2 regions of the Colwellia sp. BRX8-9 genome follow, and region 1 is predicted to be linked to the other one. Evidence: predicted binding sites of a transcription regulator. Region 1 holds the regulator's gene; the other holds the start of a gene.
What was found. Region 1 encodes FliA, which starts transcription of late flagellar genes. Its sites were predicted from a motif close to CTAAAGNTNNNNNNNNNNNNGCCGATA; they were not measured.
Positions count from the first base shown of each region.

Region 2: H4J70_RS14060 (VC2046/SO_2500 family protein) is a predicted target of FliA. The motif match lies at 2,778-2,804, and genes of this name have one in related genera.

Region 1 is NZ_JACGVN010000004.1:35,544-42,630, forward strand. It holds gene H4J70_RS04400 (chemotaxis protein CheA) at 1-1,910, opposite strand, end outside; gene H4J70_RS04405 (protein phosphatase CheZ) at 1,924-2,667, opposite strand; gene cheY (chemotaxis response regulator CheY) at 2,716-3,099, opposite strand; gene H4J70_RS04415 (RNA polymerase sigma factor FliA) at 3,151-3,870, opposite strand; gene H4J70_RS04420 (MinD/ParA family protein) at 3,945-4,787, opposite strand; gene flhF (flagellar biosynthesis protein FlhF) at 4,901-6,475, opposite strand; gene flhA (flagellar biosynthesis protein FlhA) at 6,563-7,087, opposite strand, start outside.
Region 2 is NZ_JACGVN010000016.1:76,609-83,695, forward strand. It holds gene H4J70_RS14045 (response regulator) at 1-367, opposite strand, end outside; gene H4J70_RS14050 (hypothetical protein) at 895-1,386, shown strand; gene H4J70_RS14055 (YchJ family protein) at 1,482-1,991, shown strand; gene H4J70_RS14060 (VC2046/SO_2500 family protein) at 2,198-2,743, opposite strand; gene xthA (exodeoxyribonuclease III) at 2,948-3,754, shown strand; gene rlmA (23S rRNA (guanine(745)-N(1))-methyltransferase) at 3,771-4,586, shown strand; gene yfbV (terminus macrodomain insulation protein YfbV) at 4,610-5,041, opposite strand; gene H4J70_RS14080 (acetate kinase) at 5,233-6,447, shown strand; gene pta (phosphate acetyltransferase) at 6,452-7,087, shown strand, end outside.

The DNA.
Region 1 (7,087 bases):
ATTTGCTGATTGCCCAATTGAACAATAACCACATGACCTTTTTCTCTTGGCTTCTCAACAAAATCACGTACTAACCACTTATCTAAGTAGAAGAGTGGAATCGCCTTTTTACGAACAATAATGGTTAATTGTCCATCAACAACGTTGGTGGTGGTTAAATCAAGATGAAATATTTCATTCACGCCAGCAAGTGGTAAAGCAAATGTTTGCTTACCAACAATAACCATTAATGTCGGTAAAATAGCTAACGTTAACGGTACTTTAATCTCTAAGATTGTACCTACGCCCATTTCAGAATCTATACTTACCGTACCGTTTAACTGGGTGATCTTAGTCTTGACTACATCCATGCCAACACCACGGCCTGAAACTTCTGAAATTTCAGTCTTGGTAGAGAACCCTGGAGCAAAAATTAAACTAAAGGCTTCTTTATCTGTCATTCTAGCCGCAGAGTCAGCGTCAAGAACACCACGAGTAATCGCGATTTCTTTGAGCTTTTCTGCATTCATGCCTGCACCATCATCTTTGATGGTTAATAATATATGGTCACCCTCTTGAGAAGCAGAAAGCACCACGACACCTTCTCTTGGTTTCCCCAATGCTTCGCGCTTATCAGGCATTTCTATACCGTGATCTACAGAGTTTCTCACTAAATGCACTAATGGATCAGCGAGTGCCTCAACAAGGTTTTTATCTAGATCGGTTTCTTCACCTTTGAGCACTAATTTAATTTCTTTGTCTAAACTGCGCGCTAAATCTCGAACAACTCGAGGAAATCGTCCAAAGACTTTCTTGATTGGCTGCATACGGGTTTTCATTACCGCACCTTGCAAATCAGTCGTTACCGCATCAAGGTTAGAAACAGCTTTCGTTAAATCTTCATCCTCTTTGGTTAAGCCCAAACTTGTTAAGCGATTTCTCACTAAAACAAGCTCACCAACCATATTCATAATTTGATCAAGACGTTTAGTGTCAACCCTAACAGTTGTTTCACCCTGCATTGCTTTAGCGGGTGCTTTTTCTGGCACTGGCGCTTTAGCGACAGGTTTAGCTGCAGGAGCTACAGGTGCTGGCTTCGCGGCTGGTGTTTGAGCAACAGGTGTTGGTGCTGGTGTTGGTGCGCTAGGTGCTGGAGTAACAGATAATTTCGGCGCTTGACCTTGACCATGTAATTCGTCTAATAAAGCTTCAAAGTCATCGTCACTTATTTCATCTGATGAACTGTTATTCGATGAAGATGGTTTACTTGAATTATTAGCAGCAACTTCAGGCGAAAAAGCACCTTGACCGTGAAGTTCATCGAGTAAGGATTCAAATTCGTCATCTGAAATATCATTGCTGTCTGAAGACGTTGCTGTTGCTTCAGGTGCTGGGGCTGGCGTAGAAGCTGAGCCACCACCATGGAGTTCGTCGAGAAGTCGTTCAAATTCATCTTCTGACATTTCATCGCTAGAAGAACTTTCGCTTTCATGAGTAGCTACTGCTTCAACAACGACTGGCGCAGGCGCTTGCTCTTTGCCTTCTGGTTGGCTTAAACGATGCAATTCTGCAAGTAATTGAGCATCAGCTTTATCAAGTTTCTCGCCGTTTTGAACTTGTACAAACATTTCATTTACAACATCAAGCGCTTGTAAAATAACGTCCATTAGGCTTGCACTAACACTACGTTGGTTGGTACGTAACAGATCGAAAATATTTTCCGCGCCATGACATACGTCAACTAAATTATGTAATGCTAAAAATCCGGCCCCACCTTTAACGGTGTGAAAACCTCTAAAAATAGCATTTAATAATTCGGCATTATCGGGGTCGTTTTCAAGTTCTACGAGTTGTTCCGAAAGCGTTTCAAGTATTTCTCCAGCTTCTATTAAAAAATCCTGAAGAATCTCTTCATCTTGCTCAAATGACATCCAGCAACTCCTATTAAAATCCTAAACTTGATAAAAGGTCATCAACATCATCTTGGTCAGCGACAACATCATCACGTTGTGCTGCATTAACGATCGGGCCTTCAACTAAGTTATCACCTACTTTAGGTTTACTTCGCTCTGCATTACTATCTGTCGTAATACCAAAAGCGGTTAGCATACCAATCAAGCTATCCTCTACTTCACGAACTAGATCAATAACTTTACGAATAACTTGTCCGGTTAAATCTTGAAAATCTTGCGCCATCAAAACATCAGTCATTAAATCATGCATACGCACTGATTCTCTATCTGTCGTTTTTAATAATAAATCTATATCAACACATAAACTTTTAAATTCGGTTAATTCCAATTTGTTATGCATTAATTTTTGCCATAACGGATTAACAGCCTTTATTTGCTTTTGTATCGTATCCACAACGGGGAAAATAGATTCAACAGCATCCATGGTTTTATTAGCGGCTTCTTCCGTTCGCGTTATAACGTAGTTTAGACGTTCTTGAGCATCGGGGATATCTGCTGTCGCTAAATCATTTAACCTGGAATCTAATTGAAAATTATTTAATGAGTCATGTAGTTGGCGAGTCAGCTTGCCTATTTCAGCAAACAATTCAGAATTAATTGGATTTTGAATTTCAGCAATTAATTCATCTGCCTTGTCTTGTTGACCACTTTCTAAATATTCGACCAGTAGCTTTGCTTCTTCCAAAGAAACATGCACATTTGTATTCGCACTCATGCAAAAACCTCACGTTTAGATTAATTAATTATCTATCTAATTAAGGAATTAACCTAAGCGTTGAAATATTTTATCTAACTTGGCGTTTAACGTCGCTGCGGTAAATGGTTTTACAATATAGCCATTAACACCCGCTTGAGCCGCCATCACAATTTGTTCTTTCTTTGCTTCAGCAGTAATCAGCAATACTGGGATATGTGATAACTTCGCATCGGCACGGATGGCTTTGAGCAAATCAATACCTTGCATACCTGGCATATTCCAATCAGTTACAACAAAGTCAAAAGAGCCTTCTTTTAACATCGGTAAAGCAGTGCTACCGTCATCTGCTTCTGAAATGTTAGTGAAACCTAAATCTCGTAACAAGTTTTTGACGATACGTCTCATCGTTGAAAAATCATCAACAACAAGAACTTTCATATTTTTATCCAAGGCACCCTCCGGTGAGAACATTTTAAAATTGTGATTATATGTATATTCTACTCAACTTTGCCAAGATTGCATACGTCCTTTTAACCTATGCATCGCTTGACTGTGAATTTGGCTAACACGCGACTCACTTACATCAAGCACTTGACCAATCTCTCGAAGATTTAATTCTTCGTCGTAATATAGTGACAGTACTAGAGCTTCGCGTTCGGGTAAAGTGGAAATGCATGCTGTTAACGATTTTTTAAAAACTATTTTTTCAAAATTATCATAGGGATCGTTATTATTCACATCTTCCATATTCGATATAGCATCTGCCCCCGTACTTAAGTCTTCAATACCAATTATTTTACCGGTACTGACCTCACTTAGAATATGATGGTAGTCATTTAACGAAATATCAAGTTTTTCAGCAACTTCAATATCAGTTACATCACGACCTAAACTTGCTTCAAGCAATTTTATCGCTTCACTGACCATGCGGCTATTTTTATGAACAGAGCGGGGAGTCCAGTCACCACGGCGTATTTCATCAAGCATAGCACCACGGATACGAATACCAGCAAAGGTTTCAAAACTTGCACCTTTGCCGTGATCAAAATTATTAGACGCTTCAAGCAGGCCTATCATGCCTGACTGAATAAGGTCATCAACCTGCACGCTCGCAGGCAACCTTGCTAATAGGTGATAAGCGATTCTTTTCACTAAAACTGTATGCTGCGAAATTATAGCAGATTTATCAGTTTGAATACTGTAAGCATTTGGTTTTACCACTATCGCTCACTCGCTAAATTATAGGAAAGATATAGAACTTTCAACAAAGTACTCATATCTGATTACTATTGTTATTAATGTTCTAACAATTGTTCAATAAAAAACTCTAAATGACCTGACGCTTGTTTAGGCACCGGCCATTTAATTAAATTACCTGCTAAAGATTTAAAAGCAACCGCTGCAGGCGATTGTGGATAAGCTTCAACAATTGCTTTTTGTTTTCTAACGGAATTTCTTATATTTTCGTCAAATGGAATGACAGCAACGAGTTCAAGTGCAACATCTAAAAATCGATCGGTAACTTTAGAAAGCTTACCAAAGAGTTGTTGTCCTTCTCTTGGCGTTCTCACCATGTTGGCAACAACTTTAAATTTAAATACACCATGATCTCGACTTAATAATTTCATTAAGGCGTAGCAATCAGTAATAGATGTAGGTTCATCACAGACCACTAACATCACATCTTGTGAGGCACGGCAAAAGCTTAGTACCATGTCGGAAATACCGGCGGCAGTGTCAACAATAAGTACATCAAATTTTGTGTTCATATCACTAAAAGCGCGAATTAAACCCGCATGTTCAGCAGGCGTTAAATCGACCATAGATTGTGAACCTGACGTAGCAGGAATGATATTAATACCAGCGGGACCTTCAATAATTATATCGTCTAATTCACACTCGCCAGAAAGCACATGTGATAAGTTACGTTTTACCCGCAAACCTAGCATAACATCGACATTAGCCAAGCCTAAATCGGCATCTAAAACTAAAACTCGTTGTCCTAATTGTCCAAGTGCAATAGCGGTATTAAGCGAAACGTTAGTTTTACCTACTCCGCCTTTACCGCCAGAGACAGCAATGACTTTTACCGGAGCTGAATTTTGCATTTTTCTTAAGCCACTTGCTTGATCATTCATTTATCGTATTTCTCTACTTTCTTACGAATAGCTATCAATTTAATTTAGTATAACCCTATAATCATTTAATCTGCATATTTTTATAGCTTCAAAATTCACATATTTAGAACAAGTTATGGAAATACAGCTGTATTAGCACTCATCGGTGCTGTTCGCCAATTTATTGGATTATTAATTTGATTTTTCGCGCTCATTTTATCTGCTAGCGTAACGAGTTTTTCAGCATTTGCAACTTTAATATCTTCAGGAACTCTTTGTCCATCCGTTAAGTAGCCTATCGCTAAACCGTTTTGAATCGAAGTGGAAATTATTTCTCCTATGCTAAGGCTTTCATCAAGTTTAGTATAAATACAGCCAGCTAAAGGTACTTTTTTAAAGCGATCAACATTTTCTTGCATAACTCGTTGTTGAGTATTAGCAGCTAACACTAAATAGTTGCGAATTCTGACCCTTGCATTAGAAACTAAAGTAGTTAGGTGTTTAGCTAAACGCATATCACGTTGCCCCATACCTGCAGTATCAATAAGTATCAGTTTCTTTTTGGAGAACTGTTGCAACAATGTATCTAAGGTTTTTGCATCACCAGCAAGCTTTACATCACAACCAATAATTCGGCCGTAAGTGGCTAATTGTTCAAATCCAGCAATACGGTAGTTATCTGTTGAGATCATCACCACTTGGTCTGCGCCATGAATCTGAGCAAACCGCGCCGCGAGTTTAGCTACGGTAGTTGTTTTACCTACGCCGGTAGGTCCCACTAATGAAACCACGCCACCACGATGAATAATGTCATTATTAGTGGTATTAATTTGTTGGCTGATAAATTTCTTCGCTAATAACCAAGTATCTTGGTCATTTTTTTGTGCTGGAATATAACCTGCAATTTGATCTGAAACTTGTTCGCTCATACCCAAAGACATTAGTCGATTAACCAACATCGCACGAGCGGGATCTTTTTGCGCCATATCCTGCCACATTAACCCCGAAATTTGATGTTCTAGTAATTCACGAATAGAAGACATTTCGTGTTTCATTTTCTCTAAGTCGGCGTTATTTACATTTTGTGGCGGTAAGCCATCGCTTACTAAAGACTGTGCTTGGTTCATCACCGGCTGTTGATATGAGTCGCTTGATTGTTCATCACCTTGTTCTTGGCTATTTTGCTCTAAACGGTCGGTGAAGCTTTTAAATTGCTGCTCAATATTGCTTGACGGTGTTGGCGTTGAAACTTGCGCTGAGTTACTAGGGTTATTTAGCTTAGCGGCTGCCTGGACGATTTTATCATGCTGAGCTTGATTAATACCTTGACCAATATTTGCAGGTGCTTGCTGAACTTGACGGCTTAATAAAGCCGCTAAACTGTCTGAAGGTAAGCGAGTATCTTCTGCTGTAGAGTTGTGCGAAACACTAGGACTGGTCAAAGGATTATTTTGTCTAATATTGACCACATCATTGTCAATCGAACGGTCAAAACTGTTTGTTGCTTGCGCTGTTGAGTTGATTTTAGGAGAATTTTGCATTGCGGGTTGTGTTGCCTTAATTTCGACGTTGTTGTCAACCGCAGCCATTAATTCAACGCCTTCAGGTACGCGTTTATTTGACATAATCACAGCGTCAGCACCTAGCTCGTCTTTGATTTGTGTCAGCGCACTTCTCATATCTTTTGCTACAAAACGTTTAATTTTCAAAACTAACCCCTTATCAACTGCAATCGCTGTTAATGACTTATTCATTTAACCGCAAATATTTTCTGCTGCTCATTACTGATATCGTAATTATTGACCTATGGCGCTTACTATTTTTATCTGCTTATCATCAGGAATTTCTTGGTATGAAATCACCCGCAAGCCTGGAATAGTATATTTAACAAATTTAGCCAGTACCGCTCTTAAAATCCCTGAGGTTAACAATATTGGCGTATCACCCGCCATTTCTTGTTGTTGAGCACCATCAGCTAATGATTTCTGTAACCGTTCTGCTAAACCTGGTTCAATGCCAGCACCATCGTCGCCAGCCATTTGCATAGACTGGTGCAACATCTGTTCCAACTCTGGCGCCAAAGTTATGACAGGTACCTCAGTCACGGGTCCCACTAACTCTTGAACAATGAATTTACGCAAGGTAATACGAACAGCGGCGGTTAAAATTTCAGGGTCTTGGGACTTAGGACCATACTCAACTAACGTTTGAATAATACTGCGCATATCACGAACAGCAACACCTTCATTCATTAGGTTTTGTAGTACTTTAACCAAAGTACCCAGTGATAAAACATCAGGGATGAACCCTTCAATTAATTT
Region 2 (7,087 bases), on a different contig from region 1:
TTGCCGTGCCTAAACGCCGTTCAATCACGCGAAGGCGTGCTAACAATTCGCTAATTTCAAAAGGCTTTACCAGGTAATCATCTGCACCAAAATCTAAGCCTTTAACTTTATCTTCAAGCGCGTCTCTTGCGGTTAAAATAATAACAGGAATACCTAGCTTACGATCACGAGTACGCTTTAGCACTTCCAATCCGTCAATATCAGGTAAACCCAGATCAAGAATAACTAAGTCTTGATCTGACACAGACAATGCTGAAATTGCCGTTTTACCATTATCAACATGGTTAACAACAAAGCCTTCATGACGAAGTGACTGCTGCAATCCCAAAGCCAGGGGGATATCGTCTTCAACTAACAATATGCGCATATTTTTCCTATAACAATTTAAAATGACTATTAACGGTTTTTATATTATCTAGCCTTTTCCAAGGCCGGTTATTAATACTTGACGGTCGAAAACCATCAACAGTGAAGATAAGACTTAACAATGCCATAGGTATGAACGACTCAAGGTGTTTTATCTCAAAGTTATTGTCGGTTATTACAGAAATATTCGCCATAAAAAAATGAACGTTAATAGCGGTTATTCATCAAATGACCTGTTTATTCATAGGGGGATATTTACCTTAAATATTCAGTGAATGAAAATAACAAACTTTTATTAAGGAAAGCTTAAGAGCTAACAATTGTTTATCGCTAAAATCCCCTAGCATAGCATTGGGCCAACAAATACTAGTGGTATCTTCAATACTGTTGGTGCTATTCCCCTCATTTACTGGCGTTTATTACATTAGATCCTTCAGTAGGATCAATTAATATTAATCATAAAAAGTGCTTGAATAAACACCAAAAACGATATACTGTACATACATACAGTATATCGAGGTTTTAAAAATGAATTCAATAAATCACATTAATACCAACACCTTAGCGTTAAAAACTACAACTATGGCTATCAAAAAACACAAATGGTGTGATGTTAGAAGTATTGCTAATGCCATAGAACTATCTCAGCAGTATACTGAAATCTTCAAAAATCATGATTTAGATAACAAATGGATCCTGATGATAAACCCTGAAGAGAAGCCGCTTCAGCAATTGTCTGATCAAGGAAAAATAGACCCTAAAAGAATCTTAAAAGTTAATCTTCATCAACGTAATATCTCACTAAATACCATTAAAGATGCTTTAGAAAAAGGTCACTGTTCGGCTGTTATTTTGTGTAATGCCACCTTAGATAAATCACAATTAAGCCAACTCACTCAATTCGCAGAAAAAGGACAAACTCAATGCATTATTTTAACCAAGCAAACTCAAAAACGTTTAAACCAGCAACGACTAAAAAATTACGTCACTCTTTCGGATTCTTCTTTATTGTTACATTAATTGAGTTTGAAGCGATTTTGCCGTTATTAAAACAGAAAATAAAATTTTGCTCTGCTAAAATAGATCAACTACTTTTCTAAAATAATGTCGACTTTATGCAATGCCCATGTGGTTCAAATATTAGTTTTCAGCAATGCTGCTGCTTATTAATAAATCAAGAGACCTGTGCACAATCACCAGAGCAATTGATGCGTTCTCGCTATAGCGCCTATGCAACAGAGGCTGCTGATTATATTTATCAGACTTATGCTCAAGCTAGCAGAGCTTTACAATCAATCGCTGATATATCAGCATGGGCCAAAGAAACCAAATGGTTAAAACTAACCATTAATGCTGCCAGTGATTATACCGAGCTTAATGATCAAAATGCTGTAAACGCTGACAATAAAGAGCAACACTTACCGACGGTTTGCTTTTCGGCTTATTACCAACATCAAGGTGAGTATTTTCTGATGAAGGAAACATCACGCTTTGTTGTTGAAAAGGGGCAATGGCGATATTTAGATGGTGAAGTCAGTAACAATGAAGCGCTGATAGCACCAAAAAGAAACCAAGCTTGCTTTTGCGATAGTAATAAAAAATTTAAACAATGCTGTGGCCGGTAAATTCGACAATTAACAATCAAGTTCTTCCCAAAAGAAACCAGCGATGCTTTTGTCATAGCAATAAAAATTTAGACAATGCTGTAGCAAGTAAACTCAACAATTAACAATCAAGTTTAAACATTGCTCAGGCCAGTAAACTGAAAAAGTTAATCACAAATAACGTCAACACAAACGCACGATTTTATTGGCATGCTAATGCAATAACCTTATGCTATAGCATCAAGTAACGGCGCTTTAACGATAGTGTTATGCACGGCGTTAAGCCAACCTTTAGTATCGAATGATAATCTTGAACTGTCGGTGTCTTGCGGCGTATTATTCTTTGTATGATTAAATTTTTTCTGGCAGTACAGCGAGGTATTATTTAATACTTCTTGTCTGATATGCTTTTTATCATCTCGAAAAGCAAGCGGTTTAGGCAACAAAGCATTTGATAAACGTAATTCTGCTAGGTTATTCTGCTGAATAAGTTCTGCTTGATCAAATATTGCTGTGCTGTGATTTTCATTCAGAGATAAAGGTGCTTTATCAGGAAGGTCAAACTCTTTACGTAAGCTTGCATCATTAGTCGTTTTAGTGTCAACGACAGTTTTTGGCAAAGAAAATTGACTATGGCTAGGTACGTCATCACTTAGCATTGCCAATAAGAGTGAAAAGTCAGCTCGTCGAGCGCTGTGCACACTTACATTAAGTTGTTCACCTAATTGTAATTCGTGTACCAGAATTTGACTGTCAACTGACTCTGTAAGCAATGTACTTCAACTTTATTATTTTCTCTAAAGCTTATATCGGCAATCCTTTAATTTAGTTGAGTTTAATTTCTATTTATTTACACATTTACCTGTCTATTAAAAAGTTGATGTTAATAAGTACCTAATTCACTTCACTAGCAATTAATAATAACCTTCTCTGATAACTTCTGGTAGCATGTGGAAAAAATCAATATCGAGTCTTTTATGAAAATCATTAGCTTTAACATTAACGGCCTTCGTGCGCGTTTACACCAACTTCAAGCCATCATTGATAAGCACCAGCCTGATATTATTGGCTTACAAGAAATCAAAGTTCATAATGATGCTTTTCCCGTTGAAGCTGTTGAAGCTATGGGTTATCACGTTTATTTTCATGGTCAAAAAGCACATTATGGTGTGGCTATGTTATGTAAAAAAGCAGCCAATATTGTTAAAATGGGCTTTGCTAGCGATACTGAAGAGTCTCAAAAACGTATGGTGATGATTGAGACCACCAATGAACAAGGTGAAAAAGTAACGGTATTAAACGGTTATTTCCCGCAAGGCGATAACATCGCTCATGAAACAAAATATCCCTATAAGCGTCAATTTTATAAAGACTTGATGACCTATTTAAATGATAACCATACCCCAGATGAGCACGTAGTCATTATCGGCGATATTAATATTTCACCTGCTGATTTAGATATTGGTATTGGTGAGCCTAACCAAAAGCGTTGGTTAAAGACTGGTAAGTGTAGTTTTCAACCAGAAGAAAGAGAATGGCTTGCAACTTTAATGGCTTGGGGATTTAAAGATACGTTTAGAGAATTGCATCCAACAAAAGCGGAACGTTATTCTTGGTTTGACTATCGTTCTAAAGGTTTTGTTGATAATCGTGGTTTACGCATCGATGTGGTTTTGGCAACGCACAAGATGGCGGCAACGTGTATCGAAGCCGATATTGATTACGAACTACGTGCTATTGAAAAACCTTCAGATCACGCGCCGATTTGGTCTACTTTTAAGTAGCTGTTGAGTAAATACTATGTTCCTTGCTCAATACGTTTGCCCCATTTGTAAAAAATCATTAGTGTTAGCTAACCAAAGCTATCGTTGTCAGAACAACCATAGCTTTGATGAAGCAAAAGAAGGTTATGTAAACTTATTGCCCGTTCAACATAAACATTCAAAAGACCCTGGTGATAACAAAGCCATGGTTAACGCACGTCGTCAATTTCTAGATAAAGGCTTTTATCAACCGCTCGCTGATGAATTACAATCTCTATATCAACAATATGGTGATTTAACAAAGCCGGTATTTGATGCTGGCTGTGGTGAAGGTTTTTATACTCAACAGTATGTAAGGCCTACCAACCGTGTTTATGGTATTGACATTGCAAAAAATGCGGTTAAAAATGCCGCTAAAAAATATAAAGATTGTCAATTTAGTGTTGCCACCTTGTCGCTGTTACCTTTTAGTGAAAACTACTTTTCTTGGATCAACTCTATTTACGCACCAATTCTTGAAGAAGAATTCACTCGGGTACTAGCTAATAATGGCTATTTAGTCACAGTAACGCCGGCAAAAAATCATTTAATTGAACTAAAAGCATTAATATACCGAACAGCGCAACAACATGATATGACTAAAAGTCCTATTGAAAATTTAACATTGATTGCACAAAAAGAAGTGAACTATGAGATGAAATTTGCTGAAGGCGAAGATATTATTAACTTATTAGCAATGACCCCTTTTGCTTTTAAAACGACTGAAACCTTACTTAACGATTTAAAAACAAGAAATAATTTCACTTGCCAAGCTGATTTTTTGATACGTCTTTATAAAAACACGGTCAATTAACGTTTAACTCAATTGTTAAGCGGTTAGAATTTAGAATTTTGTGACTGATGACTGATGTTAAGTAGTTTTGCTAAATCAATAAAACGTGGCTTGTGCAGTGATAATTTTATCGAACCACCCGCTTCGTTGACTCTAGCAACACTTTCTTTGTACCAAGAGGCGAGTGCCAGCGGCAAAAACTTATCGGCTTTAACGCCAAGCATTAACAATGCCTGTAGCGGAATACTTAAAATAAATAAGCTATAAACTAACGCTTGTGGTAATAATGTTATCGATCCTAGGTAAAGTTGCATAATAAAAGAAAACAACGCAATACCCGGTAAATAGCGAAAAGCCAAACGGCAAATTTGAACAGCTTGATACTCGGCAAAATAATTGCCTAACTCTGCTCGCTGCGGCCAAAGTCGCATATACTCTCGACCTAGCTTAATTAGTTCTACTAAACTCATATTCATAAACGACACACTATAACAACGGTTATTTAAAAGATAGCACAAAGTTGTAACTAGTTTTAATCAAGTCTCCCTAAAGTTAACTTCCTTAGTTCATATCAATATTTTAACGCTATATTTGGTCTATAATCATTCCAATTAACGTATTGTAATAAAACAATTAACCACCTAATAAATGAGCATTAAATAAAACCATGAAAAAAAATCTAATTTTAGTGTTAAATTGCGGTAGTTCATCCTTAAAATTTTCTTTAATTAAACCAGAAAACGGCGAAACATTACTATCAGGACTCGCTGAGCGCTTATTGTCCGAACAAGCAAGCATCAAGATTAACGTTAAGGGACAAAAAAAGCACACGGCTATACCTCATCCATTTGATCATCGAACAGCGATAATGGCTTTAGTTGACAGCTTAGTTTCACAACAATTAAATTTACAAATATGTGCCATAGGCCACCGCGTTGTCCATGGTGGTGAACACTATTGTATGCCAACGTTAATTACTGATGAAGTAAAAAACACCATCAGTAACTTGTCTCAGCTTGCCCCATTACACAACCCAGCAAATTTGATGGGTATTAACGCCGCGGAAACGGTTTTTACTGATGTGCCGCAAGTTGCCGTTTTTGACACAGCTTTTCACCAAACGATGCCAGAAAAAGCTTACATTTATGGTATTCCCTACGCTCTCTATCAAGAGCATGGTATTCGACGCTATGGTTTTCATGGTACAAGCCATTATTTTGTTGCACAACAAGCGGCTAAAACACTCGATAAATCCATTAATGAAAGTAATTTTATCAGTGCTCACTTGGGCAATGGTTGCAGTGTTACTGCGATTAAAAATGGTAAGAGTGTCGATACTAGCTTAGGTTTAACACCGCTCGAAGGAGTGATGATGGGCACACGCAGCGGCGATGTTGATGCGGGTATTATTTTTCACCTAATCAATCAACTCGGCTATACCACAGCGCAAGTGAGCCATTTGTTACATAAAGAAAGCGGCCTATTAGGGGTTTCGGGGTTAAGCAACGATTGTCGTGAAATAGAAGAAGCTTGGTTAAAGGATAAAAATCCACGAGCAAAGTTAGCATTAGATATATTTTGCTACCGTGTTGCAAAGTCCGTTGCTTCTTTTACTGCCAGCTTAACATCAATCGATGCCTTAATATTTACCGGCGGTATTGGCGAAAATTCGACGCTAATTAGAGCCAATATTATTGATCAATTGAGCCTACTTAATTTCTTTGTTGCTACTGATAAGAATAATGCCTGCTGCTTTGGCAAGGCAGGTAATATCGGTACAGAAAACTCTCGTCCTATTTTAGTCATTCCAACAAATGAAGAGTGGGTTATTGCAGAGCAAACCTCACAACTTTTATTTAATAACAGCTCAACTAAGGAATAAAGTCATGTCACATAGAATCATGTTGATCCCAGTAGGTTTTGGCGTTGGACTTAGCAGTGTTGTGCAAGGCTTACTTCATGCGTGTCAGCAAAAAGGTATAAATGTCGGCCATTTTAAACCAATAAGTCAACCCGCTCGTCGTTTATTAGCTCACAAAAATAATACGGTTCAAAGTAAGCTCAATACTCCAAATTTAGGGACTTCGGTATCATTAGCTTATGTTGAACAACAAATGGGCGATGGCAAGCATAATATTGTTTTAGAAAAGATTGTTGGAGATTTCAATCAATTTGAAAAACAACATGATGTGGTGATTATTGAAGGACTGATACCAACGACACGCCAACCTTACGCGGGCAGAATCAACCGAGATGTTGCTCAAGCCCTGTCAGCAGATATTGTCTTGGTGGCAGCGCCCGATAACGATAGCGCTGAAGAGTTTGAGGACCGTTTAGAAGTTAGTGCGGAAACTTTTGGCGGAATAAAAAACAAACGCCTTATTGGTTGTATTATTAATAAGATTAATAGTCCCGACAAAGATGAGTATGGATTACTGCCTCGTGAAAGTGATTTTAATAGTGAGTTCGATCTTGCTACGCTAATTAATTTATCGATATTTAAAAATCGTCATTTTGACTTG